3 regions of the Bacillus sp. SCT118 genome follow, and region 1 is predicted to be linked to each of the others. Evidence: a T-box and tRNA genes for the amino acid it is inferred to sense, from the RefSeq annotation. Region 1 holds a T-box; the other regions hold tRNA genes.
The links. A T-box is a leader RNA that pairs with one kind of tRNA and senses whether it is charged. The one in region 1 lies ahead of serS (serine--tRNA ligase), so its partner is inferred to be a tRNA-Ser.

Region 1 (4,258 bases):
GTTCTATCATGATTTTGAACGTTGGAGCTTTCACCTTCAAATTTATTTCTTAGCTGAACGCTTCAAAGAACAGAAAACAATTTTTGAAGCCGGCGGAGGTTTTGTACAGGATCGTTCGATTTATGAAGATACAGGAATTTTCGCAAAAATGCATGCTGACAAAGGGACAATGTCAAAGGTTGATTATAAGACTTACACAAGCCTTTTCGAAGCAATGGTAATGACACCGTATTTCCCACACCCAGATGTGTTGATCTATTTAGAAGGAGATCTGGAGAACATTTTAAACCGGATTGAACAACGCGGCCGTGAGATGGAGCTTCAGACAAGCAGGTCTTATTGGGAAGAAATGCATGCACGCTACGAGAACTGGATAAGCGGTTTTAATGCCTGCCCTGTTTTAAAACTTCGCATTGAAGATTATGATCTGCTGAACGATGAAAACTCGATTGAAAATATTGTAGATCAAATTGCTTCAGTTATTCATGATAATCAAAAAAAGTGAATCTCAGTCGAGATTCACTTTTTCTTTTAAATAAAAAATCCGCCGCACCGAATGCAACGGACAAAACAATCTCCAATATATGCTTGTGTTTCATTAGAATTAAAATCAATATGGCGGAGGAAGAGGGATTCGAACCCCCGCGGGCTTTGACACCCCTGTCGGTTTTCAAGACCGATCCCTTCAGCCGGACTTGGGTATTCCTCCGTATCGACAAGACTTACTATATCACGTATGTTCTTGTGTGGTCAAGCATTTTTAAAAACTTTTTTTGTTTTTATGAAAATGCCGTGTTTACATAAGCAAAAAGGCGCACCTTGTCAGGCACGCCTTTCCATAATTTACGGTTTCATTACTTCTCTATTCCCCATATAAGGACGAAGCACTTTCGGAATCACAACGCTTCCGTCTTCCTGCTGATAATTTTCTAATATAGCGGCAACTGTTCTTCCAACCGCCAGTCCTGAACCGTTCAGTGTGTGTACGTGCTCAGGCTTGCCTTTCGCTTCACGTCTGAAACGAATATTCGCACGTCTCGCCTGGAACGCTTCGAAGTTGCTGCAAGAAGAAATTTCTCGATATGTGTCTTGGCTCGGAATCCAAACTTCGATATCGTATTTTTTCGCAGCCGTAAAGCCTAAGTCACCCGTACACATGCTCATGACACGGTATGGAAGCTCAAGCAACTGAAGAACCCGTTCTGCTTGGTTTGTAAGCTTCTCTAATTCTTCATAAGAATCTTCAGGCTTCACAAACTTTACAAGCTCAACTTTATTAAATTGGTGCTGACGAATTAATCCGCGTGTGTCACGTCCTGCTGAACCAGCTTCAGAACGGAAGCAAGCACTGAATGCCGCATAGTTGATCGGCAGGCTGTCACCTGAAAGGATTTCATCGCGATGCATGTTTGTAATCGGCACTTCCGCCGTTGGAATTAAGAAATAATCTTCTTCCCTGATTTTAAATGCATCCTCTTCAAATTTAGGAAGCTGCCCCGTTCCCGTCATGCTTGCGCGGTTTACCATATATGGCGGGATCACTTCAGTGTAGTTATACTCATCCACATGCAGATCAAGCATAAAGTTATAAAGCGCACGCTCCAGACGAGCACCTAAGCCTTTATAGAACACGAAACGGCTTCCTGTTACTTTGGCAGCACGTTCAAAATCCAGAATACCCAGCTCATCCGCAATATCCCAGTGCGGCTTCGGCTCATAAGCAAATGAAGGCTTTTCACCCCATTTACGCACTTCTACGTTGTCGTCTTCTGTTTCACCGACAGGTACAGACTCATGCGGAATATTCGGGATTGAGAGAAGGATTGTATCAAGCTCAGCTTCCACTGTCCGTAATTCTTCATCAAGCTTTTTAATTTCCTCGCCGACTTCACGCATTTCTTTAATAATGTGATCCGCGTCTTTTTTCTCACGCTTCAGCACAGCAACCTGCTGAGAAACTTCATTTCGTTTTCCTTTTAACTCTTCAACCTTGCCGATAAGCTCTCTTCGTCTATCATCCAGCGCCTCAAACTTATCAAAATCAGTTAAGTCTTCGCCTTTGTGTACAAGCTTTGCTTTAATTTCTTGAAAATTTGCTCTCAGCATTTTCGTATCAAGCATGCGAAACACTCCTTTTTTTATTGATTTGTCGAAAATAAAAAGAGCCCTCATCCCCATAAAGGGACGAGAGCTCTCGCGTTGCCACCCTGATTGAAAACAAATCAAAGACTCGTTTTCCACTTTCAAACATAACGGTTATCCCGTAAATGCCTACTTGTTTCAGCATTTCGCTCAAGGATGGATTCAGACAGCATCTTTCACCGATTCGCACCAACCATCGGCTCTCTTAGAAAGAGAGGCTCCCTACTAGTTCCTATCAACGCTTTTCGATCTTTATTTGTGCTTATAATGTACTATAAGTTTCCACAGCTTTCAACTGTTTTATACAAGTGCCTTCTGCTTATATTCCTCAACCATTTCAACAAACAGCTGTGTCACTCGGTGATCTTCTGTCAGCTCCGGATGGAATGAGCAGCCAAGGAATTGCCCCTGTTTCGCGGCTACAATACGACCATTATGCTCCGATAAAACTTCAACATTTTCACCAGCTTCTAAAATATGCGGCGCACGGATGAATACCCCTGTAAAAGGCTCGTCCAAGCCTTTAATTGTTAAATCAGCTTCAAAGCTGTCAACCTGCCGGCCAAATGAATTACGTTCTACAACCACATTCAGAAGACCTAAATGAGGATTATCTGAACCGGCAATTTCTTTTGCTAATATAATTAATCCGGCACATGTTCCAAACATCGGTTTGCCCTGAGCAGCGAATTCACGAAGCGGCTCCATGAATTGATACGTATCGATCAAACGGCGCATCGTCGTGCTCTCACCGCCCGGCAAAATCAACCCGTCAACTTCGTTCAGCTGCCCCGGACGTTTTACGACAAGACCAGCCGCGCCGCATGCTTCAATCGCATGGATGTGCTCTCTAACTGCTCCTTGAAGTCCTAGTACACCTATTGTTAACATGTCAGCAGCGCTCCTATGTTCTTACCAGCCGCGTTCTTGCATACGCTGTTCTGGAAGTAAGTTTGAGATTTCAATCCCTTTCATTGCAGTACCAAGCTCTTTTGACAGCTCAGCGATCAATTTGTAATCAGTAAAGTGAGTTGTTGCTTCCACAATTGCTTTCGCAAATTTAGCAGGGTTGTCTGATTTGAAAATACCAGAACCAACAAATACTCCGTCAGCACCGAGCTGCATCATGAGAGCAGCATCAGCTGGAGTTGCTACGCCGCCAGCGGCAAAGTTAACGACAGGAAGCTTGCCGTCTTTTTTAATTTGAAGAAGAAGCTCGTAAGGAGCACCTAGATTTTTCGCTTCTGTCATTAGTTCATCCTCACTCATCGCAACTACTTTGCGCACTTGAGCGTTAACTTTGCGCATATGGCGAACAGCCTCAACAATATTACCTGTTCCAGGCTCACCTTTTGTGCGAAGCATAGAAGCACCTTCCGCAATACGGCGTGTTGCTTCACCAAGATCACGGCAGCCACAGACAAAAGGAACTGTGTATTCATTTTTATTTAAATGAAATTCTTCGTCAGCCGGCGTCAGAACTTCACTTTCATCAATATAGTCAACACCCATAGCTTCAAGCACACGCGCTTCAACAATATGTCCGATACGCGCTTTTGCCATTACCGGGATAGATACTGCATTCATTACTTCTTCCACGATTGTAGGGTCAGCCATACGGGCAACTCCTCCAGCCGCGCGAATATCTGCTGGCACACGTTCTAGCGCCATTACAGCGACAGCTCCAGCTTCTTCAGCGATTTTCGCTTGTTCCGCATTGATGACGTCCATGATGACGCCGCCTTTTTGCATTTCTGCCATTCCGCGTTTTACACGTTCAGTACCTGTTTGAGCCATTTCTTGGTCCCCCTAATCAAGGTATAGTTATATGATTTCTAATCCTTATTGTATCCTAGAAATCCAATAATTCATATGGATATATACTATTTTATTCGGTTTTTAGCGCTTTGAAAATCATTTTTTATTAAAAATTGAGTTTTTTCAGTATATTACGCGAAAGAGCCCTAACATCCATCAGAGCTCTTTCAATTGATTAAAACCAGCCGGTTACCGTATCAACAATGCTTCCCCAAATTCCGGCAAAAAATCCGCCGATACTGCGCATTGTCAAAACAAACCAGTTTGCTTTTTCTACATTTTCTTTTGTAACAAGGTC
Region 2 (4,258 bases), 900 kb from region 1:
GAGGCCGAAAGGCGTAGGCGATGGACAACAGGTTGATATTCCTGTACCACCTCCTCACCATTTGAGCAATGGGGGGACGCAGGAGGATAGGGTAAGCGCGGTATTGGATATCCGCGTCCAAGCAGTTAGGCTGGGAAATAGGCAAATCCGTTTCCCATAAGGCTGAGCTGTGATGGCGAGCGAAATATAGTAGCGAAGTTCCTGATTCCACACTGCCAAGAAAAGCCTCTAGCGAGGTGAGAGGTGCCCGTACCGCAAACCGACACAGGTAGGCGAGGAGAGAATCCTAAGGTGATCGAGAGAACTCTCGTTAAGGAACTCGGCAAAATGACCCCGTAACTTCGGGAGAAGGGGTGCTCTGTTAGGGTGCAAGCCCGAGAGAGCCGCAGTGAATAGGCCCAGGCGACTGTTTAGCAAAAACACAGGTCTCTGCGAAGCCGTAAGGCGAAGTATAGGGGCTGACGCCTGCCCGGTGCTGGAAGGTTAAGAGGAGCGCTTAGCGTAAGCGAAGGTGCGAATTGAAGCCCCAGTAAACGGCGGCCGTAACTATAACGGTCCTAAGGTAGCGAAATTCCTTGTCGGGTAAGTTCCGACCCGCACGAAAGGCGCAACGATCTGGGCACTGTCTCAACGAGAGACTCGGTGAAATTATAGTACCTGTGAAGATGCAGGTTACCCGCGACAGGACGGAAAGACCCCGTGGAGCTTTACTGCAGCCTGATATTGAATGTTGGTACAGCTTGTACAGGATAGGTAGGAGCCTTGGAAACCGGAGCGCCAGCTTCGGTGGAGGCATCGGTGGGATACTACCCTGGCTGTATTGACCTTCTAACCCGCCGCCCTTATCGGGCGGGGAGACAGTGTCAGGTGGGCAGTTTGACTGGGGCGGTCGCCTCCTAAAAGGTAACGGAGGCGCCCAAAGGTTCCCTCAGAATGGTTGGAAATCATTCGCAGAGTGTAAAGGCACAAGGGAGCTTGACTGCGAGACCTACAAGTCGAGCAGGGACGAAAGTCGGGCTTAGTGATCCGGTGGTTCCGCATGGAAGGGCCATCGCTCAACGGATAAAAGCTACCCCGGGGATAACAGGCTTATCTCCCCCAAGAGTCCACATCGACGGGGAGGTTTGGCACCTCGATGTCGGCTCATCGCATCCTGGGGCTGTAGTCGGTCCCAAGGGTTGGGCTGTTCGCCCATTAAAGCGGTACGCGAGCTGGGTTCAGAACGTCGTGAGACAGTTCGGTCCCTATCCGTCGCGGGCGCAGGAAATTTGAGAGGAGCTGTCCTTAGTACGAGAGGACCGGGATGGACGCACCGCTGGTGTACCAGTTGTTCTGCCAAGGGCATCGCTGGGTAGCTATGTGCGGACGGGATAAGTGCTGAAAGCATCTAAGCATGAAGCCCCCCTCAAGATGAGATTTCCCATTCCGCAAGGAAGTAAGATCCCTGAAAGATGATCAGGTTGATAGGTCTGAGGTGGAAGTGTGGCGACACATGGAGCTGACAGATACTAATCGATCGAGGACTTAACCATATTTTTGAATGATGTCACACCTGTTATCTAGTTTTGAGAGAATAAGTTTTTTAAAAAAACACTTGATTTTCTCAAGAATACATAGTATAATGTTAAATGTCACTGAAAATGTCTGGTGATGATGGCGAAGAGGTCACACCCGTTCCCATACCGAACACGGAAGTTAAGCTCTTCAGCGCCGATGGTAGTCGGGGGTTTCCCCCTGTGAGAGTAGGACATCGCCAGGCAGACTTCATTCCGCAGTAGCTCAGTGGTAGAGCTATCGGCTGTTAACCGATCGGTCGTAGGTTCGAATCCTACCTGCGGAGCCATTATTGGAGAGCTGTCCGAGTGGTCGAAGGAGCACGATTGGAAATCGTGTAGGCGGTCAACTCCGTCTCAAGGGTTCGAATCCCTTGCTCTCCGCCACTGATACTTATACATAATTACAATTGAAAGTCTGGGCCCGTTGGTCAAGCGGTTAAGACACCGCCCTTTCACGGCGGTAACACGGGTTCGAATCCCGTACGGGTCATTATATGATGGAGGATTAGCTCAGCTGGGAGAGCATCTGCCTTACAAGCAGAGGGTCGGCGGTTCGAGCCCGTCATCCTCCACCATTATATCATCGCGGGGTGGAGCAGTTCGGTAGCTCGTCGGGCTCATAACCCGAAGGTCGCAGGTTCAAATCCTGCCCCCGCAACCAAATTTTAAAATGGTCCGGTAGTTCAGTTGGTTAGAATGCCTGCCTGTCACGCAGGAGGTCGCGGGTTCGAGTCCCGTCCGGACCGCCATTTAAATACTTAGGCTCGGTAGCTCAGTTGGTAGAGCAACGGACTGAAAATCCGTGTGTCGGCGGTTCGATTCCGTCCCGAGCCACCACCTATGCCGGTGTAGCTCAATTGGTAGAGCAACTGACTTGTAATCAGTAGGTTGGGGGTTCAAGTCCTCTTGCCGGCACTGTTTTTTTCAAAATTTAATGTGGAGGGGTAGCGAAGTGGCTAAACGCGGCGGACTGTAAATCCGCTCCCTCAGGGTTCGGCAGTTCGAATCTGCCCCCCTCCACCATTTATAGGGGCATAGTTTAACGGTAGAACAGAGGTCTCCAAAACCTCCGGTGTGGGTTCGATTCCTACTGCCCCTGCCAAATTTATGACATCTTGAGATTATGGCGGTTGTGGCGAAGTGGTTAACGCACCAGATTGTGGCTCTGGCACTCGTGGGTTCGATTCCCATCAATCGCCCCATATTATCATTGGGCTATAGCCAAGCGGTAAGGCAACGGACTTTGACTCCGTCATGCGTTGGTTCGAATCCAGCTAGCCCAGTCTCACTTTTTATATCAACTGCATATAATGTATTAAGTCCATTAAAAATGCGGAAGTAGTTCAGTGGTAGAACACCACCTTGCCAAGGTGGGGGTCGCGGGTTCGAATCCCGTCTTCCGCTCCAATTACGGCGGCATAGCCAAGTGGTAAGGCAGAGGTCTGCAAAACCTTTATCCCCGGTTCGAATCCGGGTGTCGCCTTCTTATTGCCGGGGTGGTGGAATTGGCAGACACACAGGACTTAAAATCCTGCGGTAGGTGACTACCGTGCCGGTTCAAGTCCGGCCCTCGGCACCAATTTTACTTACATGGTAAGTTGAATTGGTGTTTGTATTTTATCATTATAACTAATCATATTAATGATCTACATAAGTAGATCATTTTTTTAATGCTTTGATTTATCATAACAAGTTAAGTTCCGAGGCCTATTATAAAGCGGCTGTTTAGCTAGTCTTTCAACACTTTTATTTTATATTTCCAAAAAAACTTTTTTGAAATACGTTGACACTTTATGAGATCCATGATATATTTATATTCGTCGGTTAGATACGACGTAAAACTTGCCGGTGTGGCGGAATTGGCAGACGCGCACGACTCAAAATCGTGTTCCTTCTGGAGTGTCGGTTCGACCCCGACCACCGGTATACTGAAAAACCCGTTTCTTAACAGAAACGGGTTTTTATTTTTTATTTACTCAGCGTATTGGTCTAGGATCTCTTCTAGCACCTCTTCTAGCTCTTCTGTATCTTCAAGCTCTGATTGGCTGAAACGGACGCGTACAAGCTGTTCTCCGTCATTATACATCTCTTCCAGCCACCCTCGGAGTCCTCTAGCTCTGCGGTCGACTTCGAAAATGATTTCCAAACCGTCTTCGTCTAAAAGGAAAATGAGCTCTAATTCATCAAGCATCTGACGATAATATCCGGAAGTCGGAACGAATTCGAATTCTTGAACGAACGGAAGACGACGCTGGAAGTAGGGCGCTTGTTCGCAGTCTGCTTCGTTAAGACGGAAGCCCAGGTTTTCGATTGCTTCAAGCACATTTTCAATCCAAGGGTGCGCTTCAACGAAAATGCGGTCATGATCGGATTTATCGATACCGCCTTGAATGTCAAGGTCTGTCACCACGGCAACCTCTACTTTCCCTACAGTGATCGGCGTATCTAGAGGCAGAGTGAATGTGAACGGAAATTGATGCTCTTCACCAGGCTGAATGGTAAATGAACCAGTGACCCGGAAAGAATGAATTGTAGCGTATTTCCGGTGCTCTTCATCGTCTTTTACAATGACATACCGTGTGCTAAGCTGTAAATCGATATAACGGATGTCCTGAGCGATTTTTCCGCCTTTGACATGTACCGTTCCCCGTACTTCTTCTCCTGGAAAATATGCGTCTTTTTCTAAAATTGTATCTACTTTT
Region 3 (4,258 bases), 1.1 Mb from region 1:
TAATTGAGATTTTCATAAATGGCGCTTGCCGTCCCTTTATACCATTTGACTTCTGATGACTCGGCATAAGGGGGTAAAACCGTCACGCCGCCATTATATCTATCCAGGTCCCATGCACTGCCGATCCCAATATAGGAATTCAGCTCAAGCGGCTGATATTGCGTTAAAATCCCGACTGTGTCTATGCCTGAATTAGAACAGTTGCTTAGGGTAAAATCAATAATCCTGTATTTTCCCCCGAAAGATACAGCCGGTTTGGCCATATTTTTTGTTAATCCGCTGAGACGGCTGCCCTTCCCGCCGGCAAGGAGCATGGCTACACATTGTTTTTTCATCTTTTTATCTCTCCTCTTTTTTTAACCGCCCGTAAAATCGAGATGCCGTAAGGGGGGATGGTCATCGTGATATAACACGGTTTATGATGAAGTGCTCCCTTTTTAGCCGATAACGGCTTTTTGTTGATTTGTCCTGAGCCTCCATATGTTTCACTGTCACTGTTAAGCACTTCAATGTATTGAGTAAAAAAAGGAACTCCAACATCATATTGATGATAGACCACGGGTGTAAAATTACAAATGATGACAAGCGCCTCACCGTGCTTTTTGCCATAACGAATAAAAGAAAAGATTGATTGTTCGTCATTATGGACATCAATCCATTCAAACGATTGTGCACGATGGTCATGCTCATAAAGGATTTTGCTTTTTTGGTAAAAGCGGAGAAGATCTTGCGTAAAAACGCTGGCTTTCTGATGCATGGGGAAGGAGTCCAAAAACCAATCAAGCTGTTCTGTATCTTTCCATTCATCAAATTGGGCAAACTCTGATCCCATAAAGATCAATTTCTTTCCGGGATGCACTGTCATATAGCCCAGCAAAAGCCGATACTGGGCAAATTTCTGCCAGTAGTCGCCAGGCATTTTATTAAGAAGTGATTTTTTTCCGTATACGACTTCATCATGAGAAAACGGCAATACAAAATGCTCACTAAACGCATATAGTAATGAAAAAGAGATAAGCTGATGACAATGCCGCCTTTCTTCGGGCGGCGTCTCCATGTATTTCAGTACGTCATTCATCCATCCCATATTCCATTTATAATGAAAACCAAGCCCCCCTTCCTCAACGGCACCTGTCACTTGAGGCCATTCTGTAGAATCTTCCGCAATCATCATCACATGGGGATATGCCTCTCTCATGGTTTGATTGAGTTTTTTTAAAAAATCAACAGCATATGGATTCGTGTGGCGTTCATCCTGATTTGGCCAATACAAGATATTAGCCACTGCATCAACCCTAAATCCATCTATATGATAGAATTCCGCCCAGTACAACGCATTCGAAATTAAAAAACTATGAACTTCCGGTTTTCCCAGGTCAAAGTTTGCCGTGCCCCATAACCAGTTCTCCCGATCACGTTCTTCTTTGTATTCATAAAGCGGTTCTCCATCAAACATATAGAGTCCATGTGCATCTTTACAAAAATGTCCGGGGACCCAATCCAAAATGACTCCGATATTTTGTTGATGACATTCATCAACAAACTTCATCAGATCATGCGGCGTGCCAAACCTGCTTGTCGGGCTGTAATACCCCGTTCCTTGGTACCCCCATGAACGATCATATGGATGCTCATACACCGGAAGCAGTTCAATATGGGTAAACCCATGCTCCTTGATATAAGGGATAAGCGTCTGACTTAATTCTTTATAGGAATAATGCCTGCCATCAGAATGCTTCTTCCAAGATCCAAGATGCAGTTCATAAATGAAAACAGGTTTTTCATACAGCGTCTTAGCCTTCTGTTTTTTTTGCCATTTTTGATCTTGCCAGCTGTACCCTTCCAAATCGTAAGTAAGTGACGCTGTGTTTGGTCTGACTTCTGAATAAATAGCGTATGGATCTGCCTTCAGCCTGATCTCACCGTTATTCGTCACGATTTCATATTTATATCGTTCCTTTTCTCCTATACCTGGAATAAATAACGTCCAAATGCCATTATCATTCACTCTGTGCATCACATGCTCTTCTCCAGACCAGCTGTTAAAATCTCCAGCCACTCGTACTTCCAACGCATGAGGCGCCCACACACAGAATTCATATCCGCTTTTGCCATTCAGCTCGCGGTAATGCGAGCCAAACAGCTGATAGCTTTTAAACAGACTGCCTTCGTGAAAAAGATAAACATCATGTGCTGTCGGGCTGGCAGCGGCCATGTAATCATCCTTTCTGACATCATAGTTTTCATTTATAGTATTTATTCGAAGAAATAAAAAAAAGCCCTTTCCTGAAAGCGCTTATACTTATAGACAATTAACTTCATTTTCTGAAGAAAAACGAAATATATGGAGATTTTTGTAGTCTGTTTTTAAAATAAAGAACAAAATCTAAGACATATCATGATTTATAAAACAAAAAAACCTTGCAGGATATGCAAGGCTTCTGGATGACCCGTACGGGATTCGAACCCGTGTTACCGCCGTGAAAGGGCGGTGTCTTAACCGCTTGACCAACGGGCCGATAATTATTATATCTGTAATCATATGGCGGAGAAGGAGGGATTTGAACCCTCGCGCCGCTTACACGACCTACACCCTTAGCAGGGGCGCCTCTTCAGCCACTTGAGTACTTCTCCATTTGGCTCCACAGGCAGGATTCGAACCTGCGACCGATCGGTTAACAGCCGATAGCTCTACCACTGAGCTACTGTGGAATACAAAAGTCATGGTGGGCCTGAATGGACTCGAACCATCGACCTCACGCTTATCAGGCGTGCGCTCTAACCAGCTGAGCTACAGGCCCATGACGATATAGAAATGGAGCGGGTGATGGGAATCGAACCCACGACATCAGCTTGGAAGGCTGAGGTTTTACCACTAAACTACACCCGCAATTTTTATTTGGGGCGATTGATGGGAATCGAACCCACGAATGCCAGAGCCACAATCTGGTGCGTTAACCACTTCGCCACAACCGCCAAAATATAATGATAAATGGTGGCTCGGGACGGAATCGAACCGCCGACACACGGATTTTCAGTCCGTTGCTCTACCAACTGAGCTACCGAGCCTAAGTATTTAAATGGCGGTCCGGACGGGACTCGAACCCGCGACCTCCTGCGTGACAGGCAGGCATTCTAACCAACTGAACTACCGGACCATTTTAAAATTTGGTTGCGGGGGCAGGATTTGAACCTGCGACCTTCGGGTTATGAGCCCGACGAGCTACCGAACTGCTCCACCCCGCGATGATTAGGAATATGTATGGCGGAGGAAGAGGGATTCGAACCCCCGCGGGCTTTGACACCCCTGTCGGTTTTCAAGACCGATCCCTTCAGCCAGACTTGGGTATTCCTCCGTATAGTGGTGGACCTTGTAGGACTCGAACCTACGACCGGACGGTTATGAGCCGTCTGCTCTAACCAACTGAGCTAAAGGTCCATTGGTAGCGGCGGAGGGGATCGAACCCCCGACCTCACGGGTATGAACCGTACGCTCTAGCCAGCTGAGCTACACCGCCAAATATTTTTTGAAACCAAGTGGAGCCTAGCGGGATCGAACCGCTGACCTCCTGCGTGCAAAGCAGGCGCTCTCCCAGCTGAGCTAAGGCCCCAAGAATGGTCGGGAAGACAGGATTCGAACCTGCGACCCCATGGTCCCAAACCATGTGCTCTACCAAGCTGAGCTACTTCCCGATTTCATATAGATCATGGCGCGCCCGAGAGGAGTCGAACCCCTAACCTTTTGATCCGTAGTCAAACGCTCTATCCAATTGAGCTACGGGCGCAAAACTTAATGCCGAGGGCCGGACTTGAACCGGCACGGTAGTCACCTACCGCAGGATTTTAAGTCCTGTGTGTCTGCCAATTCCACCACCCCGGCGTGGATGGTATAGTTGGAGCGGAAGACGGGATTCGAACCCGCGACCCCCACCTTGGCAAGGTGGTGTTCTACCACTGAACTACTTCCGCAGAAATGGTGCGGATGAAGGGACTTGAACCCCCACGTCTGTAAAGACACTAGAGCCTGATTCTAGCGCGTCTGCCAATTCCGCCACATCCGCAACATGTAAATGGTGAGCCATGAAGGACTCGAACCTTCGACCCTCTGATTAAAAGTCAGATGCTCTACCAACTGAGCTAATGGCTCTTCTTACAAGAGACTTGAATATTATATCATATAAAAGTGGTGCCGGCAAGAGGACTTGAACCCCCAACCTACTGATTACAAGTCAGTTGCTCTACCAATTGAGCTACACCG

Region 2: it encodes a tRNA-Ser, which carries the amino acid that the T-box ahead of serS (serine--tRNA ligase) is inferred to sense. The anticodon was not compared.
Region 3: it encodes a tRNA-Ser, which carries the amino acid that the T-box ahead of serS (serine--tRNA ligase) is inferred to sense. The anticodon was not compared.

What each region holds. Positions count from the first base shown of each region.
Region 1 covers NZ_CP191225.1:4,011,286-4,015,543, forward strand. Annotated here, with positions in the region: gene dck (deoxyadenosine/deoxycytidine kinase) at 1-505, shown strand, start outside; tRNA gene ACQVGT_RS20640 (tRNA-Ser) at 617-709, opposite strand; gene serS (serine--tRNA ligase) at 844-2,121, opposite strand; T-box leader at 2,178-2,390, opposite strand; gene pdxT (pyridoxal 5'-phosphate synthase glutaminase subunit PdxT) at 2,443-3,033, opposite strand; gene pdxS (pyridoxal 5'-phosphate synthase lyase subunit PdxS) at 3,055-3,939, opposite strand; gene dacA (D-alanyl-D-alanine carboxypeptidase) at 4,136-4,258, opposite strand, start outside.
Region 2 covers NZ_CP191225.1:3,110,660-3,114,917, reverse strand. Annotated here, with positions in the region: rRNA gene ACQVGT_RS16045 (23S ribosomal RNA) at 1-1,532, shown strand, start outside; rRNA gene rrf (5S ribosomal RNA) at 1,644-1,759, shown strand; tRNA gene ACQVGT_RS16035 (tRNA-Asn) at 1,769-1,843, shown strand; tRNA gene ACQVGT_RS16030 (tRNA-Ser) at 1,849-1,940, shown strand; tRNA gene ACQVGT_RS16025 (tRNA-Glu) at 1,975-2,046, shown strand; tRNA gene ACQVGT_RS16020 (tRNA-Val) at 2,056-2,131, shown strand; tRNA gene ACQVGT_RS16015 (tRNA-Met) at 2,141-2,217, shown strand; tRNA gene ACQVGT_RS16010 (tRNA-Asp) at 2,229-2,305, shown strand; tRNA gene ACQVGT_RS16005 (tRNA-Phe) at 2,318-2,393, shown strand; tRNA gene ACQVGT_RS16000 (tRNA-Thr) at 2,399-2,471, shown strand; tRNA gene ACQVGT_RS15995 (tRNA-Tyr) at 2,495-2,579, shown strand; tRNA gene ACQVGT_RS15990 (tRNA-Trp) at 2,585-2,658, shown strand; tRNA gene ACQVGT_RS15985 (tRNA-His) at 2,683-2,758, shown strand; tRNA gene ACQVGT_RS15980 (tRNA-Gln) at 2,768-2,839, shown strand; tRNA gene ACQVGT_RS15975 (tRNA-Gly) at 2,889-2,963, shown strand; tRNA gene ACQVGT_RS15970 (tRNA-Cys) at 2,969-3,039, shown strand; tRNA gene ACQVGT_RS15965 (tRNA-Leu) at 3,047-3,135, shown strand; tRNA gene ACQVGT_RS15960 (tRNA-Leu) at 3,401-3,482, shown strand; gene spo0M (sporulation control protein Spo0M) at 3,529-4,258, opposite strand, start outside.
Region 3 covers NZ_CP191225.1:1,080,527-1,084,784, reverse strand. Annotated here, with positions in the region: gene ACQVGT_RS05500 (glucose-1-phosphate adenylyltransferase) at 1-335, opposite strand, end outside; gene glgB (1,4-alpha-glucan branching enzyme) at 332-2,215, opposite strand; tRNA gene ACQVGT_RS05490 (tRNA-Glu) at 2,447-2,518, opposite strand; tRNA gene ACQVGT_RS05485 (tRNA-Ser) at 2,544-2,634, opposite strand; tRNA gene ACQVGT_RS05480 (tRNA-Asn) at 2,638-2,712, opposite strand; tRNA gene ACQVGT_RS05475 (tRNA-Ile) at 2,725-2,801, opposite strand; tRNA gene ACQVGT_RS05470 (tRNA-Gly) at 2,817-2,890, opposite strand; tRNA gene ACQVGT_RS05465 (tRNA-His) at 2,901-2,976, opposite strand; tRNA gene ACQVGT_RS05460 (tRNA-Phe) at 2,994-3,069, opposite strand; tRNA gene ACQVGT_RS05455 (tRNA-Asp) at 3,082-3,158, opposite strand; tRNA gene ACQVGT_RS05450 (tRNA-Met) at 3,170-3,246, opposite strand; tRNA gene ACQVGT_RS05445 (tRNA-Ser) at 3,264-3,356, opposite strand; tRNA gene ACQVGT_RS05440 (tRNA-Ile) at 3,363-3,439, opposite strand; tRNA gene ACQVGT_RS05435 (tRNA-Met) at 3,442-3,518, opposite strand; tRNA gene ACQVGT_RS05430 (tRNA-Ala) at 3,539-3,611, opposite strand; tRNA gene ACQVGT_RS05425 (tRNA-Pro) at 3,617-3,693, opposite strand; tRNA gene ACQVGT_RS05420 (tRNA-Arg) at 3,709-3,785, opposite strand; tRNA gene ACQVGT_RS05415 (tRNA-Leu) at 3,795-3,880, opposite strand; tRNA gene ACQVGT_RS05410 (tRNA-Gly) at 3,895-3,969, opposite strand; tRNA gene ACQVGT_RS05405 (tRNA-Leu) at 3,975-4,061, opposite strand; tRNA gene ACQVGT_RS05400 (tRNA-Lys) at 4,072-4,147, opposite strand; tRNA gene ACQVGT_RS05395 (tRNA-Thr) at 4,185-4,258, opposite strand, start outside.